One region of the Streptomyces sp. NPDC045470 genome, then DNA from elsewhere that is predicted to be linked to it. Evidence: riboswitches for the same ligand, from Rfam matches in the RefSeq annotation. Region 1 holds a riboswitch; the other holds the start of a gene.
What was found. Region 1 has a riboswitch for glycine ahead of gcvP (aminomethyl-transferring glycine dehydrogenase). Riboswitches for the same ligand answer to the same signal wherever they lie in the genome.

Region 1 (7,607 bases):
ACACAAGATTGCGGTCACCGAACGCACCGTCGATGCGGCGCACCGGCGGCCAGTACTTCTCCGCCGCCTCGACGCCGGCCGGGAAGACCGCCTCCTCACGGGTGTACGGATGCGGCCACTCGCCGCCGAGCGCGGCCGCGGTGTGCGGGGCGTTGCGCAGCGGGTTGTCGTCCTTGTCCCACTCCCCCGAGCCGACCTTGTCGATCTCCGCGCGGATCGCGATCATCGCTTCGCAGAAGCGGTCCAGCTCGTGCAGGTCCTCGCTCTCGGTCGGCTCGATCATCAGCGTGCCGGCCACCGGGAAGGACATCGTCGGCGCGTGGAAGCCGTAGTCGATCAGCCGCTTGGCGACGTCGTCGATGCTCACCCCGGTCGCCTTGGTCAGCGGCCGTACGTCGATGATGCACTCGTGCGCGACCAGGCCGCCGGGGCCGGTGTAGAGCACGGGGTAGTGCGGCTCCAGGCGCTTGGCGATGTAGTTGGCGCCGAGCACCGCGACCTGGGTGGCGCGCGTGAGGCCCGCGCCGCCCATCAGACGGACGTACGCCCAGGAAATGGGCAGGATGCCCGCGGAACCCCACGGCGCCGCGGAGATGGGACCCACACCCGTCTCCGGGCCCGCGGTGGGCTGCAGCGGGTGGTTGGGCAGGTACGGCGCCAGGTGGGCGCGCACGCCGACCGGGCCGACGCCGGGGCCACCGCCGCCGTGCGGGATGCAGAAGGTCTTGTGCAGGTTCAGATGCGAGACGTCGCCGCCGAACTTCCCGGGCTCGGCGAGGCCGACCAGCGCGTTGAGGTTGGCGCCGTCCACGTACACCTGACCGCCCGCGTCGTGCACGGCCGCGCAGATCTGCGTGATGTGCTCCTCGAACACGCCGTGCGTGGACGGGTAGGTCACCATCAGCACCGCGAGCTGGTCCCGGTACTGCTCGATCTTGGCGTGCAGGTCGTCGGTGTCCACCTCGCCGTCCTCGCCGGTCTTGACGACGACGACCTTCATGCCGGCCATCACGGCGCTGGCGGCGTTGGTGCCGTGCGCCGAGGACGGGATCAGGCAGACGGTGCGCTGCTCGTCACCGTTGGCGCGGTGGTACGCCCGTACGGCCAGCAGGCCGGCCAGTTCACCCTGCGAACCGGCGTTCGGCTGGATGGAGACCTTGTCGTACCCGGTGACCGTGGCCAGCCGCTCCTCCAGCTCCGCGATGAGCGTGAGGTAGCCCTGCGCCTGCTCGACCGGCGCGAAGGGGTGCAGCTGCCCGAACTCGGGCCAGGTGACCGGCTCCATCTCGGTCGTCGCGTTCAGCTTCATGGTGCACGAGCCGAGCGGGATCATGCCGCGGTCCAGCGCGTAGTCCTTGTCCGCCAGGCGGCGCAGGTAGCGCAGCATCGCGGTCTCGGAACGGTGCTGGTGGAAGACCGGGTGCGTCAGGTACGCGTCGCCGCGCAGCAGCCCCTGCGGCAGCGCGTCGGCCACGGTCGCGTCGAGCTGCTCGATGTCGGCCTGGACGCCGAAGGCGCTCCACACCGCGTGCACCTGCGCGCGTCCGGTGGTCTCGTCACAGGCGACGCCCACCAGGTCTGCGTCGACCAGCCGCAGGTTGACGCCGGCTTCGCGGGCCGCCGCGACGGCCGCGGCGGCCCGGCCCGGCACCCGTACGGTCAGCGTGTCGAAGTAGCCGCCGTGCACGACCTCCACCCCGCCCGCCCGCAGGCCCTCCGCGAGTATGGACGCGTAGCGGTGGGTACGGCGCGCGATGGCCGCGAGGCCGTCCGGGCCGTGGTAGACGGCGTACATGCCCGCCATCACCGCGAGCAGCACCTGCGCGGTGCAGATGTTGCTGGTGGCCTTCTCCCGGCGGATGTGCTGCTCACGCGTCTGGAGGGCGAGCCGGTACGCCTTGTTGCCGTCGGCGTCCACCGAGACGCCCACCAGCCGGCCCGGCAGGCTGCGGGCGAACTTCTCCCGTACGGCCATGAATCCGGCGTGCGGCCCGCCGAAGCCCATCGGGACGCCGAAACGCTGCGTGGTGCCGACGGCGATGTCGGCGCCCAGCTCGCCCGGCGAGGTCAGCAGCGTCAGCGCCAGCAGGTCGGCGGCGACGGTCACGATCGCGCCCAGCTCGTGCGCCTGCTCGATGACGGCACGCGGATCCCGTACGGCACCGGAGGCGCCCGGGTACTGGAGCAGCACGCCGAAGACGCCACGCTCGGCGGCCTCCGCCGGGATGCCCTCGGACAGGTCGGCCACCACGACCTCGACGCCGGTCGGCTCGGCGCGGGTCTCGATCACGGCGACGGTCTGCGGCAGGCAGTCGGCGTCGACCAGGAAGACGCCCTGCTTGACCTTGCCCACACGACGCGAGAGGGCCATCGCCTCGGCCGCGGCCGTGCCCTCGTCCAGCAGCGAGGCGCCGGAGGTCGGCAGTCCGGTCAGGTCGGCGACCATGGTCTGGAAATTGAGCAGCGCTTCGAGCCGGCCCTGGGAGATCTCCGGCTGGTACGGGGTGTAGGCCGTGTACCAGGCGGGATTCTCCATCACGTTGCGCAGGATCACCGGCGGGGTGAACGTGCCGTGGTAACCGAGGCCGATCATCGGGGCGAGCACCTGGTTGCGGTCCGCGAGCGCCCGCAGCTCGGCGAGGACCTCGGCCTCCGTGCGGCCCTGGGGCAGGCCCAGCGCCTCCGCGCTCTTGATCACGTCCGGTACGGCGGCCGCGGTCAGTTCGTCCAGCGATCCGAACCCGACCTGCGCCAGCATCTTGGCCTGGGCCTCCGGGCCGGGGCCGATGTGCCGCTGCTCGAACGGGGTGCCTCGTTCCAGCTCGGTCAGGGAGCTGCGGGTGGTGGTCATCTGCGGGGGCCTCCTGGTCGTTTCGACCTGCGCGGGGCACCACGGCGCTGGTGCCCGGACGGCCTCCCCCTCTGTCATCTCAACCTGAGAGCTTCACCGGTCCCGCACGCGGAACCGGCTTTCACCGTCGGTGAGGAAGGGTTCCGGCGCTGTGCCCGCCCGTGGCCCGCCCTGCTTTCCAGAGTGACCTCGTCCATGCGGTACGTGAGCCTGAGAGATTCCGGGGAGGAGTTGCTCCTTCGGCGCCTACGCCAAGATCGACGAAGGACTCTCCCGCATGGGGTCGACAGCCGCTCGCCAGCCTACCAGCGCGGCGAACGGACGTTCCTTCGAGTGGCCGGGGCATGAATTGTGCCGTTTGGTAGTTGTCACAAGGCAGTTGCGACCACTTGGAGGGACCGTGCAGACCGATATCGATCCCCGCAGCTTGATCGGCCGCAAGGCGTTCGACAAGAACGGAACCAAGATCGGCACCGTCGACGAGGTGTACCTGGACGACGCGACCGGTGAACCGGAATGGGCGGCCGTACGCACCGGGATCTTCAGCCGGGACGCGTTCGTGCCCCTGGAGCCCAGCGATCTGGTCGACGAGGCGCTGCACGTCCCCTACGACCGCAAGCTGATCAGGGACGCGCCGGACTTCGGAGTGGGCCGCCACCTCTCGCCGGAACAGGAACTACAGCTCTACCACCACTACCGTCTGGACATTCCGGCCCCCGATCCCAAGCCCGGGTCGGACGCCGCGCCGGCCGACACGGAGTTCGGGCGGGTGGCCGGCGCCGAGGACTGAGCACCGGGCGGAGGAGTTCCGTGGGCGCCGGGCTCCTCCGTCATGCCGTCGCCGGGCCCGCCGGGCTCCTCCGTCACGCCCTCGCCGGACCCGCCGCCCTCGCCGGACCCGCCGGCCTCGCCCGATCCGCCGGGCCCGTTCGCGTTCCCGGCCTCGCCCTCGCCACGGCCGCCGGGGCCGCCCGCCCCGCCGGGCAGGCCGTCGCGCCACCCGTCCGGCGGACCGCCCACCAGCGGCAGCGGCTCCCCGGGCCGCAGCGCGGAGTCCTCGACCGGAAACGTGCGCACCCGCCCGGGCCCGGACCACGGCTGTTCGAACCGTACGGTCACCCGGCCCACGCCGCTGCCCTGCACCCAGCCCGCCCCGTGCTCGTCATGGATCACGTCGAGCCCCGGGAGCCAGCGCCGGGGCCGCTCGGGCTCGTCGACGGCCATCCGCGCGGCCTCGTCGGCCGCCCGGCGCGCCCGCTCGGCCTCCTCCTCGGCCGCCTTCTCCGTCGCCACCTGGGCGAACAGGTCCTCCTGCGTGAAGTCCGCGAGGCCGGTCACCCCCACGCCCAGCAGCCGTACGCCGCCCGTCGTGTCCACCAGGTCCAGCAGCCGGGCCGCGGCCTCCCGCACCACGCCCTGGTCGTCCGTGGGCCCGCGCAGCGTCTCCGACCTGGTCAGCGTCGAGAAGTCGTAGTTACGCACCTTGATCACGACGGTCCGGCCGGACCGCCCGGCCGCCCGCAGCCGCTGCACACACCGGTCAGCCAGCCGCGTCACCTCGGCGCGCACCCGCGTCCGGTCCGTCAGGTCCACCTCGAAGGTGTCCTCGACCGATATCGACTTCGCGTCCCGCTCGGCCACCACGGGCCGCTCGTCGCGGCCCAGCGCCATCGCGTACAGCCCGGCGCCGTGCGCCCTGCCCAGCAGCCGTACGAGCTCCGCCTCGCCCGCCTCCGCCGTCTCGGCGACCGTGTGGATGCCCGCCCGGCGCAGCGTCTCCGCCGTGGCCGGGCCGACGCCGGGCAGCGTACGCACCGTCATCGGGCCGAGCAGCTCCCGCTCCGTGCCGGGCTCGATGACCACGAGGCCGTCCGGCTTGGCCTGCTCCGAGGCGATCTTGGCCAGCATCTTGGCCCCGGCCAGCCCCACCGACCCGGTCAGCCCCGTCCGGCGCCGGATGTCCCGCCGCAGCCGCTCCCCCACCGCCCGCACCGCCGCGGTGTCCGCCGCGACGCCGCCCGCTTCCAGGTCCACGAACGCCTCGTCCAGGCTGAGCGGCTCCACCAGCGGCGACAGCTCGTGCAGCAGCTCCATCACCACGTCGCTGACCTGGCGGTACAGGGTGAAGCGCGGCGTCAGGTACGCCGCGTTCGGACAGCGGCGGCGGGCCTGCGCGGTGGGCATGGCGGAGCGCACCCCGAAAACCCGGGCCTCGTACGAGGCCGTGGAAACCACGCCGCGCGGGCCGATCCCGCCGACCACCACGGGCTTTCCGCGCAGGCTCGGCTTGGCCGCCTGCTCGGCGGCCGCGAAGAACGCATCCATGTCGAGATGCAGGATCGTCGGCGCACGTCTCACACGACTGATGCTCCCCCACACCACTGACAATCGCGCCGACCGGCCTCGCCGGGCGACACGGGAAGGGCTCGGGGGCGCACTGGAGGCACTGGAGAAGCCTTCTGGGGTTCGAGTGCGTCGGAGGTGCTCCTGGTGCGGCAGAGACGCGACAGACGGCCGTGACGGACGTACGCGGCGATCCGGCGCCCGGAGCCGATACACCAGGCACCGCGCCGCGCCACGTCATACGGTCCCGGCCCCCACGGGCCGTCCAATCTCCACGGCCAGCCAGGCCACCACGGGGCGTACGACCGTCAAGGGCCAGCCATGGACGGACCGGCCGCCACGTACTGTGCGGCCGGTCCCCTTCGGCTCAGCCCGCCCGATTGCGCCGCCGCGCCAGTTCGTCGTGCGGGTTGTGCCGGACCAGCGTCTCGCCGGTGTCCACCCGCTCGCCGTGCAGCTGCGACAACGCGCCCTCCACATCGCGCCACACCACGCCCACCGCGATGCCGAAGACGCCCTGCCCGCCCTGGAGCAGGTCGACGACCTCGTCGGGCGAGGTGCATTCGTAGACCGTCGCGCCGTCGCTCATCAGGGTCATCCTCGCCAAGTCGGACAGCCCGCGGGAGCGCAGGTGCCGGACGGCGGTGCGGATGTTCTGCAGGGACACCCCGGTGTCCAGCAGCCGCTTGACGATCTTCAGGACGACGACGTCCCGGAAGTTGTAGAGCCGCTGGGTGCCCGACCCGTAGGCGGGCCGTACGCTCGGCTCGACGAGCCCCGTACGGGCCCAGTAGTCGAGCTGGCGGTAGGTGATCCCCGCGGCCGCGCACGCCGTAGGGCCGCGGTAGCCGATGGTTTCCGCCCCGCGGTCCGCCGGTACCTCGGCAGCCTGTGCCGGGGTGCGGTCAACAGCCCCGGGGTGGAGCGGCAACGCCCCTTCCGCCGCCGTACCGTCGCCGGTGATTGCCACGCCGACCTCCGTCCTCCACGTCCCGGACGGGACCTGCCATATCGACGGTATGCAGTCACTCGGGGTGCGTCAACGATCGCCGCGCTCGCCACGCCGAGTGATAATCACCCTGCGAGTGGTTTCTCGTGCCTCAGGACGGGGAAAGGCTACTCGAATGCGCGGAAGGCGGCCCTCCGCGCACCCGGCTCACTGACTGTTGGTGCCGAAGTCCTCGGGCGAGATCTGGTCGAGGAACTCGCGGAACTTCTCCACCTCGTCCTCCTGCTCGTCCGGGATGGCGATGCCCGCGTCGTCGAGGACCCCGTCGGTCCCGTAGATCGGCGTACCGGTGCGCAGCGCCAGCGCTATGGCGTCGGACGGACGGGCGCTGACCTCGACACCACTGGCGAAGACCAGTTCGGCATAGAAGACCCCCTCGCGCAGGTCCGTGATGCGGACCTGGGTCAGTTCCTGGCCCACCGCTTCCAGCACGTCCTTGAAGAGGTCGTGCGTCAGCGGCCTGGCAGGGGCCATCCCCTGCTGGGCGAAGGCGATGGCGGTGGCCTCCCCCGGCCCGATCCAAATGGGCAGGTAACGGTCGCCTCCTACCTCCCGTAGGAGCACGATCGGTTGGTTGGAAGGCATTTCCACCCGGACACCCACGACATCGAGCTCGTTCACACAGCAACCCTAGGACGTGCCCGGGCGGTTTGGGTAGTCGGGCCACCCATTGCTCACGTCGGCCGGACCCGCAGGGCGGACTGGACCAGGGCCGCGTGCAGCCGTACGGACAGCGTGGCCAGCTCTCTGGCGGTGGCCTCGGCGTGCTGCCTGGTCTGCGGATTGCGGTGCCGGCGCAGCGGCGCGACGACCTGCTCGACGAGGTTGGCCTCCCGTTCGGCGGCCGCCTTGACCGCCCGCAGATGGCGGGGTTCCAGACCGAATCGCCCCAGTTCGGCGACGAGCCTGGCGACCGTCACGGCCTCGATGTCGTACCCGCCGTCGGCGTCCGGGACGATGAGTCCGTACGCCTCCCAGTCGGCGAGCTCGGCCTCCTCGACCTCCGCGGTGGCCAGCAGCTCCGCCCGGCCGATGCGGGCGGCCGTGGGCAGGTCACCGGCCGACTCGCCGAGCCCCTCGAACAGCTCCCCCGCGGGCGCGGCGGGAGCCGGCAGCGGCACCTGTTCGCCCCGCGCGAGGGCGTCCAGGTGCTCGCGGATCACTTTCAGCGGAAGATAGTGGTCACGCTGCATCCGCAGGACGGCCGCCAGCCGGGCGACGTCGTCCGCGCTGAACTTGCGGTATCCGGACGGGGTGCGCCGCGGCTCGACGAGCCCCTCGGCCTCCAAGAAACGGATCTTGGAAATCGTGACCTCGGGGAACTCGTCGCGCAGCGCGTTGAGCACCGTACCGATGCTCATCAGCTTGCCGTCCGAGGTGGTGCCGGCGGACCCGGCACCACCC
Region 2 (7,607 bases), on a different contig from region 1:
CGGCCTGGCCGTGCCAGAGCAGCATCCAGACCTGACCGGCGGCGAGCGCTTGCAGCAACGCCTCGTAGGCGTCGTACCGGCCGGGCGAGACCTGCTGCAGCATCTGCTCGACCTGCCCGGCAGCCGCTCCCTGATGCGCACCCGCGCTCACGTGGTCCGTCCCTTCCTGTCGGCAGGCACGTGGGGTACGCCTGCCGGTTGCAACAACAGCTTAGAGCCTGCGTCCGGGCCCCGGACGGATCAGCACACATGGCTTGCGGTCACGGGAAGGGGCGCCCTGGGCGTGCCGGGGCGCCGGGGGCGTGGCGACGTGGGGCCTGAACGGCTAGACGGCGTCGCGGGAGTAGAAGGGCCGGACCCGCTCCAGCATCCAGTCGGCGACCGGATCGCCCTGCGCGAGGTCCAGCATGACCAGTTGGACGGGCCAGGCCAGCGGTGCCCCGCCGAGCGCCCGCCCGAGGGCGGCGGTCACCGCGTCCCGTACGGCCGGGTCGTGCGGCGCGACGGCCGCGGCGTCCACCTGGACGCCGACGAACAGCGCGGGCGCGTCCCCCTCGATGCTGGCCAGCGCGCGCCGCGCGGTGACCACGAATCCCGCCGACGAGAACTCCAGCCCGGCCGCGGCCAGGAAGTCCACCGGCTCCTCCTGCCAGTCCGGCTCGAACAGCCTGACCCGGGCGCCGCTCGGCGCACCCGGCTGGTCCGGACGGCCGGTCCGGCACAGCTCGGCCACCGCGTCCGGCGGCAGCGGTACACCGACCGTGCCCTCCGGGTTGACGGCGATACCGAGCAGCGGGGGCAGGCCGCGCGCGAACTCGGCGGCCGGCGCGACGGCGAAGGACAGGTGCGGCCCGGCCACCCGCTGGAATTCCTGCTCGGAGCTGAAGACCGGGACGTACGCGGCCGAGCCGATCTCGACGGTGGGCAGGTCCAGGCCCGCCCGGCCCATCCCGGCGCTCTCCGGGCCGCCGCCCTTGGGCAGCGGCACCCATATCCGGCTGCGGCCGAGCACCTCGACGATGCGGGCGCCGGCCCCGGGGTGCCCCACCGAGGCGGCGAGCACCTCCTCCAGTTCGTTGGCGGGCCACTCCAGCCGCGGAATGCCCTGCTCCGGAAAGTCCATCTCCACCCACCCGCTCCGTACCGCTCGTACCGCGCTTTACCTGGTCGACGACCCTAACGCCAGCAGGCGGCCGGGGCCCTGGTGCGTCCGGGGGACCACCGAACGCGCGCGAGCGGTTGCGGACCGTACACACCCCTCTCAAGGTGGCTCCAGGGTGATCTTGCCCTGCCGTTCCTACAGAAAGGCACGTCTCCTGATGGCAACGCACCGGACCGCCTCCGCCCTCGTCTGCGCCACCACCGCCGGCGCCCTCGCCCTCGGGGCCATGGGCTCCGCGACCGCGGCGGAAGGTCCCGAGCCCCCGGTTCGCAACCACAGCATCGTCGTCGACGACATCGGCCGGCTGGCGGACGCCTCGGCCGAACTGGCCGAGAAGTCGGCCGACAGCCGCGGCCACTCCGTGGAGGTGCGGTCCGCCCGCACCCGTCTGGACACGGTCCTCCAGGACGCGCAGCGGCTGGCGGACCAGCTGAACGAGGACTCCGACCGCACGGTGACGGCCGACTCCCTCCGGCTGCGCAGGGTCTCGCAGGACCTGCGCACGCAGTTGGACGAGCTGATCGAGCGCCGGGCGCCGGTCCCCGAGGAAGACACCGACTCCGCGACCCTGACCGGCTCGGTCTCCCGGTCCGTCACCGACATCTTCAAGATCCTGGGTCTGGACAAGCTCCTCGGCGGCCTGCAGCAGCCGGCCGCCCAGCCCGCCGCCGCTCCGGCGGCCGACCGTCCGGCCCGGCCCGCCGCGGAGCCGGCGGACGGCGCGGACGCGGCGGACGACCAGTCGGCCGCCCAGCCGAAGGCGCCGATCAGCGACCCGCGGCCGGGTGACGGCGCCCAGCCGGCCGCCGACCCGCAGCCGGCCGCCGACGCGCAGCCGCCCGCCGACGCGCAGCGTCAGCAGCCCGCCGAGGCGCAGCAGCAGGGCGTCCCCTCGCTGGTCAACTCGGTGCTCTCGCTGCCGACCGTGCTGCTCAAGGCCCTGGGCCTCTAGATCGGCCCGGCGCCGAGCGTCCGGAGGAGGCGCAGATGCGGGAGATATGCCTGGACTAGGACCGGTCGTGACGGGCCGTACGGAAGGTTCCGTACGGCCCGTCAGGTGTCCGGCACTCCGGGCCGGAACGACGGGTACGGACGCCCGCCCCTTGGGAGGCGGGCCTCACTCGTTCCCGATGGCGGCCCCGCTCGTGCCCGACGGCGCCCCTCGCGGGTACCCGTCGGCGACCCTCACTCGAAGGCGATCTGCCGCAGTGCGCCCGCCGCCGGCCGGTCCAGCAGGACGGCCGAGGTGAAGCCCGCGGGGAGCCGGGCCGCCCGGGCGCGGGCGGCCAGCCGCCGTACCGCGCGCCGGTGCCGGGCGAAGGCGTACCCGGAAACTCCGCGTCCGCGCGAGCGCTGTCCGGACAGCGCGACCTCCGGCGGTACGTCCAGCAGCACCAGGTGCAGGCCACGCCCGCCGCGCCGGGCCTCGCGCGCGAGCCAGCGGCGTACCCACGTCAGCGTGCCGCAGTCGTGCACCACCACACTGCCGCCGGATCGCAGCGCCCGCCGCAGCCCCAGGTAGTGGGAGGCCCTGACCAGCGGCCGGTAGAGCGCGTACGGAATCCGGCGCAGCCTGCCGCGCTCCCAGCGTTCCCGTACGTCCTGCGAGTCGATGCGGTGCACGGTGGCGCCGCGCGCGTCGAGGGCGGGCACCACCCGGATCATGAGCGTGCTCTTGCCGCTGCCCGGCAGGCCGGAGACCACCACCACGTCGCCCGCCGCGAAGTGCAGCTCGGCCGCCTCGCGCGGGGTGCCGCGGTCCCTGAGGTCGACGACGTCCACCGCCGGCGCGTCCGGCGCCGCGGCACGCGCCCGGCCGGGGCGCACCACCCCGAGCGGCAGCCGCCGGGGCCCCGGCACGGCGGCCGGAACCGGCTCCGGGACACAGCCCGGGGGCGCGCCTCCCGGACTTGTCGCGAGTGCGGCCTGCCTGTGCACCGTGATCGCCCCTCCCGGTCCGGTGATTCCGTCCCCTTACCCGCAGAGTGTCAAGAAAAGGTAATGCGCTTCAAGGGAATCCCACGATCCGTACAGTCCCAGGACACTGTCGTGACACCCCTGCGAACACCGGTACGACCAGGGCTCCTGTATCCGGCGATCCCGTGCGATGATGTGCGCGCCAAGTGCCGGACGGCGCACCACCGTGCGCGTCCTGGTACGGGTGCCACGCTCAGCCAACTCCATACCGGCCGCTTGAATCCGCGCGGGAGAGTCCCCGGCCGTCACGGCGGGGCGCCGAAGGAGCAAGTCCTCCCTTGAATCTCTCAGGCCCCGATACCGCGCGGGCGAGGCAGATCTGAAAAGCGGGCCGCCGTGGTGTGGCTCCACCCAAGGTGCAAGCCGGGACCGGTCACGGCCTTCCGGTGAACCTCTCAGGTTCCGATGACAGATGGGGAGACCGTCTTGTCACCCATGCCCGGGAGCCACCACCATGACCGAAGCCCCCCGCCGCACCGCGCTGGACGCGACGCATCGCGCCCTCGGCGCGACCATGACCGACTTCGCCGGATGGGACATGCCGCTGCGTTACGGCAGCGAGCGTGACGAGCACGTCGCCGTCCGTACCCGCGCCGGCCTGTTCGACCTCTCGCACATGGGCGAGATCACCGTCACCGGCTCCGGCGCCGCCGACCTGCTGGACTACGCGCTGGTCGGCAACATCGGCGGCGTCGCCGTCGGCCGCGCCCGCTACACCATGATCTGTGACGCCGAGGGCGGCATCCTGGACGACCTGATCGTCTACCGCCTCGGCGGGACGGAGTACATGGTCGTCGCCAACGCCTCCAACGCGCAGGTCGTGCTGGACGCGCTCACCGAGCGGTCGAGCGGCTTCGCGGCCGAGGTGCGCGACGACCGGGACGCATACGCGCTGCTCGCCGTGCAGGGACCGGAGTCCCCCGGCATCCTCAAGGGTCTCACCGACGCCGACCTGGACGGGCTGAAGTACTACGCCGGGCTGCCCGGTACCGTCGCCGGAGTCCCGGCGCTGATCGCCCGTACGGGATACACCGGTGAGGACGGTTTCGAGCTGTTCGTCCGCCCCTCGGACGCGGTGGCCCTCTGGGAGGCGCTGACCGAGGCCGGCCAGGACGCGGGCCTGGTCCCCTGCGGCCTGTCCTGCCGGGACACGCTGCGCCTGGAGGCGGGCATGCCGCTGTACGGGCACGAGCTGACCACCGGCACCACCCCGTTCGACGCGGGTCTGGGCCGGGTCGTGAAGTTCGAGAAGACGACGAACGGCGGCGACTTCGTGGGCCGCGCCGCCCTGGAGGCGGCCCGGGACCGCGCCGAGGCCAACCCGCCGCGCAAGCTGGTCGGCCTGATCGCCGAGGGCCGCCGTGTCCCGCGCGCCGGATACCCGGTCGTGGACGCCGACGGCGCCGTCATCGGCGAGGTCACCTCCGGCGCCCCCTCGCCCACCCTCGGCAAGCCCGTCGCCATGGCGTACGTGGACGCCGCGCACGCCGCGCCCGGCACCGCCGGTGTGGCGGTGGACATCCGTGGCACCCATGAGCCGTACGAGGTCGTGGTTCTGCCGTTCTACAAGCGCCGGAAGTGACGCCCGCGGCCCCGCCCCGGACGCACTCCCGTCTCACCTGTCAAGACCCCTGCACCGAGCACGCCACCGTATCCAGGAGAATCAAGACATGAACAACCCCCAGCAGCTGCGCTACAGCAAGGAGCACGAGTGGCTGTCGGCCGCCGAGGAGGGCGTCTCGACGATCGGCATCACCGAGCACGCCGCCAACGCGCTCGGCGACGTCGTCTTCGTGCAGCTCCCCGCGGTCGGTGACACGGTCACCGCGGGCGAGACCTGCGGTGAGCTGGAGTCGACCAAGTCCGTCAGCGATCTCTACTCCCCCGTCGACGGCGAGGTCACGGAGATCAACGAGGACGTGGTGAGCGACCCCTCGCTGGTGAACACCGCCCCGTTCGAGGGCGGCTGGCTGTTCAAGGTGAAGGTCAGCGGCGAGCCGGACGACCTGCTCTCGGCCGACGAGTACACCGCCTTCACCGGCTGAGCCCGCCCACCCGCCGCCTGGCGGGGCCCCGTGCCCCGCGTACCCCCAGGAAGAGTCATGTCGCTTCTGAACAGCTCACTCCACGAGCTCGACCCCGACGTCGCCGCCGCCGTCGACGCCGAGCTCCACCGTCAGCAGTCCACCCTCGAAATGATCGCGTCGGAGAACTTCGCCCCGGCCGCCGTCATGGAGGCCCAGGGCTCGGTCCTCACCAACAAGTACGCCGAGGGCTACCCGGGCCGCCGCTACTACGGCGGCTGCGAGCACGTCGACGTGGTCGAGCGGATCGCCATCGACCGCATCAAGGCGCTGTTCGGGGCCGAGGCCGCGAACGTGCAGCCGCACTCCGGCGCGCAGGCCAACGCGGCCGCGATGTTCGCGCTGCTCAAGCCGGGCGACACGATCATGGGCCTGAACCTCGCGCACGGCGGGCACCTGACCCACGGCATGAAGATCAACTTCTCCGGCAAGCTCTACAACGTGGTGCCCTACCACGTCGACGAGGAGTCCGGTCAGGTCGACATGGGCGAGGTCGAGCGCCTGGCCAAGGAGACCCGTCCGCAGCTCATCGTGGCCGGCTGGTCCGCGTACCCGCGCCAGCTGGACTTCGCGGCCTTCCGCCGGATCGCCGACGAGGTCGGCGCGTACCTGATGGTCGACATGGCGCACTTCGCCGGGCTGGTGGCGGCCGGGCTGCACCCCAACCCGGTGCCGCACGCCCACGTCGTGACCACCACCACGCACAAGACCCTCGGCGGTCCGCGCGGCGGTGTGATCCTGTCCACCCAGGAACTCGCCAAGAAGATCAACTCGGCGGTCTTCCCGGGCCAGCAGGGCGGCCCGCTGGAGCACGTCATCGCGGCGAAGGCGGTGTCCTTCAAGGTCGCGGCGAGCGAGGAGTTCAAGGAGCGCCAGCAGCGCACCCTGGACGGCGCGCGCATCCTCGCCGAGCGTCTGACGCAGTCCGACATCACCGAGCACGGCGTCTCCGTCCTGTCCGGCGGCACCGACGTGCACCTGGTCCTGGTGGACCTGCGCAACAGTGAGCTGGACGGCCAGCAGGCCGAGGACCGCCTCCACGAGGTCGGCATCACGGTCAACCGCAACGCCGTGCCGAACGACCCGCGCCCCCCGATGGTCACCTCGGGCCTGCGGATCGGCACCCCGGCGCTGGCCACCCGCGGCTTCCAGGCGGAGGACTTCCGCGAGGTCGCCGACATCATCGCCGAGGCGCTCAAGCCGTCGTACGACGCCGAGGCGCTGAAGGCCCGGGTGACCACCCTGGCCGGGAAGCACCCGCTGTACCCGTCGCTGTGATCCGCGCCACGCGGCCCGCGGCCGCGCGGTGTGCCGTGTGACGCGTTTCATGAAGTGCGCCCCGGAAGGTGCCGCCGCGGCGGTGCCCCCGGGGTGAACAGGCCGTGCGCCCGGGGTCGTTGACCTCGGGCGCGCGGCTTTTCCGTCCGCCTTACGGTGATTTTCCGCCCCATAGGCTGAGAACCGACCCCTCAACGACGCGGGGTCCTTCGCACCACAGCAGGACGGAACACGTACGGCAATGGACATGAGCGCGGGCAACCGCAAGGGGATCGGCCTCTTCGCCCTGACCATGATCGGCATCGGTTCGATCTTCGGCTCCGGCTGGCTCTTCGGCGCCGGTTCCGCCGCGCAGGTCGCGGGGCCCGCGGCGCTGGTCGCCTGGGTCATCGGCGCCGTCTTCATCGGCATGATCGCGATGTCCTACGCCGAGGTCGGGGCCGCGTACCCGATCCCCGGCGGCATGGCCCGCTACGGCCACCTCTCGCACGGCCCCGTGCTCGGCTTCCTGACCGGCTGGGCGGTGTGGATCGCGGTCGCCTCGCTGATCCCGATCGAGTCCATCGCGGCCACCCAGTACATGTCCTCCTGGGGCTTCGGCTGGGCCCGGGGCCTCGTCGACCCGGCCACCAACCACCTCACCCTCGCCGGGAGCGGCGTCGCGCTGCTGCTGACCTTCGCGCTGTGGCTGACCTGCTACTGGTCGGTCCAACTGCTGGCCCGCGCCAACACGGTCCTGACGCTGGTCAAGTTCGCGATCCCGGTGCTGGCCGTGGCCGCGCTGATCGCCTCCGGCTTCCACACCTCGAACTTCACCGCGCACGGCGGCTTCGCCCCGTACGGCTGGCCGGCCGTGCTCACCGCCGTGACCACCTGCGGCGTGGTCTTCGCCTTCAACGGCTTCCAGGCCGTGGTCAACCTCGGCGGCGCCGCCGAGAACCCCGGCCGGGCCATCCCGGTCGCGCTGGTCGGCGCGCTCTCGCTGGGTCTGGTGATCTACCTGGCCCTGCAGGCCGCTTTCCTCGGCGCCGTACCGCCGGAGCAGCTGGCACAGGCCGGCGGCTGGCACGGGGTGAACTTCAACTCGCCCTTCGCCGACCTGGCCA

Region 2: another riboswitch for glycine. It lies ahead of gcvT (glycine cleavage system aminomethyltransferase GcvT); the one in region 1 lies ahead of gcvP (aminomethyl-transferring glycine dehydrogenase).

The regions. Positions count from the first base shown of each region.
Region 1 is NZ_JBEZAN010000026.1:66,185-73,791, forward strand. Features, by position in the region: gene gcvP (aminomethyl-transferring glycine dehydrogenase) at 1-2,851, opposite strand, end outside; glycine riboswitch at 3,040-3,137, opposite strand; gene AB0A97_RS37865 (PRC-barrel domain-containing protein) at 3,252-3,641, shown strand; gene AB0A97_RS37870 (DNA polymerase IV) at 3,545-5,209, opposite strand; gene AB0A97_RS37875 (MerR family transcriptional regulator) at 5,562-6,164, opposite strand; gene AB0A97_RS37880 (bifunctional nuclease family protein) at 6,351-6,824, opposite strand; gene AB0A97_RS37885 (MerR family transcriptional regulator) at 6,878-7,607, opposite strand, start outside.
Region 2 is NZ_JBEZAN010000002.1:375,044-382,650, forward strand. Features, by position in the region: gene AB0A97_RS08060 (enhanced serine sensitivity protein SseB C-terminal domain-containing protein) at 1-151, opposite strand, end outside; gene AB0A97_RS08065 (enhanced serine sensitivity protein SseB) at 326-1,123, opposite strand; gene AB0A97_RS08070 (hypothetical protein) at 1,320-2,114, shown strand; gene AB0A97_RS08075 (AAA family ATPase) at 2,348-3,022, opposite strand; glycine riboswitch at 3,357-3,452, shown strand; gene gcvT (glycine cleavage system aminomethyltransferase GcvT) at 3,594-4,721, shown strand; gene gcvH (glycine cleavage system protein GcvH) at 4,810-5,184, shown strand; gene glyA (serine hydroxymethyltransferase) at 5,242-6,501, shown strand; gene AB0A97_RS08095 (APC family permease) at 6,743-7,607, shown strand, end outside.